Regions from separate parts of the Pseudomonas sp. TE12234 genome, predicted to be linked through region 1. Evidence: riboswitches for the same ligand, from Rfam matches in the RefSeq annotation. Region 1 holds a riboswitch; the other holds the start of a gene.
The links. A riboswitch is a leader RNA that binds a small molecule or an ion and turns the genes downstream of it on or off. The one in region 1 is predicted to bind fluoride.

Region 1 (2,386 bases):
CCTTTTCTCTTCCTTGTCCTCTTTCTTTTCGCCTTTGATGATCAGGTTGCCGTTCGACACTTTGATCTCAATGTTCTTTTGATCCATGCCGGGCAATTCGGCAGTGATTTCGAAACTTGCGTCTTTTTCGCTGATGTCCACGGCCGGCATGCCATGCCCTGTCAGCTCACGCTTCCAGAAGGGCTCGACATCAAACAGCCCGCGACCGAAGGGTGACAGGCTCGAACCGCGATTGAAGTCGTCGAACAGGTGATCGACCTGCTGCCGAAGCTTTTCCAGGGGCCGCCAAAGGTCTGTCGTCACGGGGTGTTGACTGGCCTTTTCGTCGGGATGCTCGGGCATTTTTTTCACGGAATTGCTCATTTTTCATGACTCCTATGGTGAAGGGCAGGCTGCGAATGCCAGTCCGCCCAGATCAAACGGGTAGTCAACGATGTGGCTGTCTCGGGCCTTGCGGACGCGCATTGATGGAAAGCCTTCACGAGACGAGCGTTTGCGCAGACGCCGAATTCGAGGGCGAGTGCTGGTTCTAATGTCGGCGTAAACGCCCAAGGCGTGTTTGATTTAGATCAGGAAGAGGGCGAACGCTTTTGGTGGCCTGGAACCGTCATCACTTCCTTTGTCCAAGGCCGTCGGTAATCAGTCCAGACGGCGGTTTCGAACAGGTTCATCCCTTGAAAATCAGTGGCTTGCGTTTCGGGTGTCGTGCTAACCTATTGATCTGCTTGGCTTTGTCAGTGGATGAGCCACTTGCCTGGGGCGCTACGGTTCCGACTTTGGTGTCCACTGTTAAACAAGTTCCGTAGATCCATGATTTACGGAGCTTTTTTATTCGCGCCGGCTGGTAAGATTTAGTCTGCAAAAGGGCATATGCGAACTTGCTTCACCAGGTCGGGATGTATATATTCCCCCTCTGCTGCACAAGGTCAGGGCTGCCGGATCGTATTGGCCAGACTTCAGACCGCTTCACCGCGCTACCGCCCGAATGGCGAAACTGGTAGACGCATGGGACTTAAAATCCCCCGCTCGTAAGGGCGTGCCGGTTCGATTCCGGCTTCGGGCACCATGAATATCAAGGGCTTGCATGAGATACCTCATGCAAGCCCTTCTTTCTTTTTTCGCCATCAAAAAGTCTTTTCCGCATTCGCGCCCTGTAGCCGCCTTTGCCTGTCAGTCGTGCACCTGAAACTTTCCTTGGCATGCCCGGCCTGGCTCTGTTAAGTGACGCTTGAGCCCGCGCGGCGGCGTACTATAGGTTCAATACAGGAGATGGTATTCCTCCTTTAACCGCCTTGTGCTGATGATGCCTGCGTCAACCCAGGACAGGGAGCGTAGGCGTGCACCTGTCCTTCAACTCAGGACAGAATCATGACACCCATTCTTCAGCCAGCTTGCTCTCGTGCCACGCGGTTATTCGCATCCCCTCGGCCAGATCAGCCAGGAGGAGACCTGCAACCATGCTGAAATCACTCCTGGTTATTGCTGTCGGCGCATCGCTTGGTGCCTGGCTTCGCTGGCTGCTGGGTATAAAGCTCAATGCGCTGTTCCCGACGATTCCTCCCGGCACTGTGGCGGCCAACATGGTCGGGGGCTACATCATCGGCTTCGCTATCGCGTTCCTGGCCGCATCCCCCTCCCTGAGCCCCGAGTGGCGGCTGCTGGTTATCACGGGGTTCTGTGGGGGACTGACTACCTTTTCCACGTTTTCAGCCGAAACAGTTGCCCTGATTCAGGAAGGCAGGCTCCTGTGGGCACTCGGCTCGGTTTCATTGCACGTCGTGGGCTCATTGGTGATGACCGCTGCCGGGCTCTTGACCTATCAAATGATTGGCATGCGGTGAGGAGATGAAAATGAACGGGTTCCTGGTGATTTTCTTTACTCAACAGAACCGCCGGTATCAGGGGAAAATGCTCGGCGACTGGATCGTTGATCTGGCGAAAGAAATGGGGCTGCGTGGCGCAACGTTGTCCACGGGCATTGAAGGTTTTGGACACACAGGTCGAATGCATTCCTCGCACTTTTTTGAGCTTGCGGATCAACCTACGGAGATTCGCATGGCTATCACCGAGGATGAATCTGAAAGGTTGTTCAGGAGGTTGGAGGTTGAGGACATTTCCGTGTTCTTCTTGAAAACGCCCATCGAAATGGGGTTCGCAGGAAGAAAGGCTGAATCGCTCCAGAGTTTCCAGGCACCCTGAATGCTCATTGCTTGACGTCGTTCAAACTCGACCGGTGAGGGCGATCCGCAAGCCACGTACAGCCCGCCTCAGGCCCACGCTCTGTCGCAGAACCCTCTAGAGTTGATCTCTGATGGATTGGAGGATCAGCTTCCGGTCAGTCTCGAGAGGCACTAGCTCATGGTTCACACCCGACGCAGATTGATGT
Region 2 (2,386 bases), on a different contig from region 1:
AGGGTGAAAGTACATTCCATCTCTAATCCTTCGTCTCAGCAGGTTCTTGAATGGTGTTTAATTTGCCGAGATACGACGAGCAGTTGCTCATAATGTTGGGACGGTTTGATCGATGACAGCACCACACTACCGTCGCTACTCAGTGCCTTCGAAGTCATTCAACTGACTCAGCCGGGCCGTAGGCCCGAAGCAGCGACTACAAGAAAAATGCATCCTCACGCCGCCTACTGCTCAGCCGGCCCTCCCCGTAAAGGTGAATCGGGGATTGCGTTACCAGCTGGGATGTCTGCATAGCCCATATTCGTATCTCCGAAGGTCTAGGATGGGGCCCGGCTAGTTGGCCTTTTTGCCAACGGTGCCCATCTCGATTGGGGTCTTTATGTAAAACACAGAGATTTCCTCAACCTCCAATCGCTTGAATAACCTTTCGGATTCATCCTCGGTAATAGCCATTCGAATTTCCGTCAGTTGATCCGCCAGCTCAAAAAAGTGCGATGAGTGCAATTTCCCTGTGTGCCCAAATCCTTCGATTCCTGTGCAGAGGGTCGCGCCGCGCAACCCCATCTCTTTAGCGACGTCGACGATCCATTCGCCCAGCATCTTTCCCTGATAACGACGGTTCTGCTGGGTAAAGAAAATCACTAGATAACCGTTCATGTTCATCTCCTCAGCGTGTACCAATCATTTGATAGGACAGAAGCCCGGCAGCCGTCATCGCCATCGAGCTCACGACGTGTAACGAAATCGAACCGAGCGCCCACAGAAGTCTGCCTTCCTGAATCAAGGCAACTGTTTCGGCGGAAAAAGTGGAAAAGGTAGTAAGGCCCCCACAGAAACCCGTGATGATCAGCAGGCGCCATTCAAGGCTTAGGGAGGGGGATGCGGCCAAGAACGCGATGGCTAGGCCAATGATGTAACCCTCGATCATATTGGCGGCCACAGTGCCTGGGGGAATTGTCGGGAACAGTGCGTTGAGCTTCATACCCAGGCGCCAAGCGATGCGCCGATGGCGATAACTAATAGTGATTTCAGCATGGTTGAAGGTCTCCTTTGGGCCGATAAAGCCGAGGAGGTGCTGATAACCGCAAGCGGAGAGAGGGAGCTGATAAGGGAATGGAAGTCATGATCCTGTCCTAAATTGGAAGACAGGGAGAAACACCTACGCACCCTGTCCAGGGTTCACGTAGGCATCATCAGCACAAAGGCGGTTAAAGGAGGAATGCCATCTCCTCGTTTCATCCTATAGCAACGGCGGACAGACATTCAAGCCGCTACGAGGTCGGGAATCTGATAAGCAGTCTTTCGAAGCATTCAATCAATGTCGATCAGCATCCTCAACCTATGAGCTAGATCAGTTGGATTCAAACGTGGGTCGCTATACTGGCTACCGCCCAGCATCGACTTAAGGTTTCCACCATGACTCATTCCGCCAGTGACCAACTAGATGTAGTCATTATCGGTGGGGGGCAGTCAGCCTTGGCGGTAGCGTATTTCCTTCGCCGAACTCAACTTTCGTTCGTCATCCTCGACGCAGAGGAAGAGCCCGGTGGTGCCTGGCGGCATGGCTGGAACTCGCTGCGTTTATTCTCCCCGTCCACCTGGAGTTCGATCCCCGGCTGGATGATGCCTCCTGCGCAGGAGGGGTATCCAACGCGAAATCATGTAATCGACTATCTCAACCAATATGAACTGCGCTACCAATTTCCGGTGGAACGCCCGGTTCGGGTCACTTCGGTGGAACGCAGAGCGTCTGGCTTACGAGTACGTTCTGACGACAGGTATTGGGATGCCAGGGTTGTAATCAGCGCCACCGGCACCTGGAGCAATCCGTATATCCCTCACTACCCTAATGCCGAGTTATTCACCGGTCGGCAATTGCACTCCGCGAACTATGTCGAAGCACAAACGTTTGCTGGCAAGAAGGTTTTGGTGGTGGGTGGCGGTAATTCAGGGGCGCAGATTTTGGCAGAAGTCTCCAAGGTCGCCGAGACCACTTGGGTAACAGCGACTGAACCGGTCTTTTTGCCTGACGATGTGGATGGACGGGTACTGTTCGAGCGCGCCACTCAGCGCTTGAAGGCCCAGCAAGAGGGGCGTGTCATTGACCAGCCAGTTGGCGGGTTGGGAGACATTGTCATGGTGCCGCCAGTTGTAGAAGCCCGTGAGCGTGAAATTCTCAAATCTGTGCGCCCCTTTGAACGCTTCACTCGCGACGGTGTGATATGGGCCAATGGATCTGAATCTGCAGTGGATGTGGTGATCTGGTGTACCGGGTTCAGGCCTGCACTTCAGCATCTGGATACGCTGGGGGTGATCGACACTGAAGGTCGTGTTGAGGTCAAAGGAACTCACTCGATCCAAGAACCAAGACTATGGCTGGTTGGCT

Region 2: it holds a riboswitch for fluoride, as region 1 does, so the genes downstream of both, crcB (fluoride efflux transporter CrcB) here and crcB (fluoride efflux transporter CrcB) in region 1, are expected to answer to the same signal.

What each region holds. Positions count from the first base shown of each region.
Region 1 covers NZ_JBSSEP010000011.1:14,886-17,271, reverse strand. Annotated here, with positions in the region: gene ACVWYU_RS17890 (Hsp20/alpha crystallin family protein) at 1-363, opposite strand, end outside; tRNA gene ACVWYU_RS17885 (tRNA-Leu) at 980-1,066, shown strand; fluoride riboswitch at 1,257-1,317, shown strand; gene crcB (fluoride efflux transporter CrcB) at 1,458-1,841, shown strand; gene ACVWYU_RS17875 (DUF190 domain-containing protein) at 1,852-2,199, shown strand.
Region 2 covers NZ_JBSSEP010000009.1:202,831-205,216, forward strand. Annotated here, with positions in the region: gene ACVWYU_RS16300 (DUF190 domain-containing protein) at 334-657, opposite strand; partial or broken gene crcB (fluoride efflux transporter CrcB) at 668-1,035, opposite strand; fluoride riboswitch at 1,178-1,239, opposite strand; gene ACVWYU_RS16310 (ArsO family NAD(P)H-dependent flavin-containing monooxygenase) at 1,417-2,386, shown strand, end outside.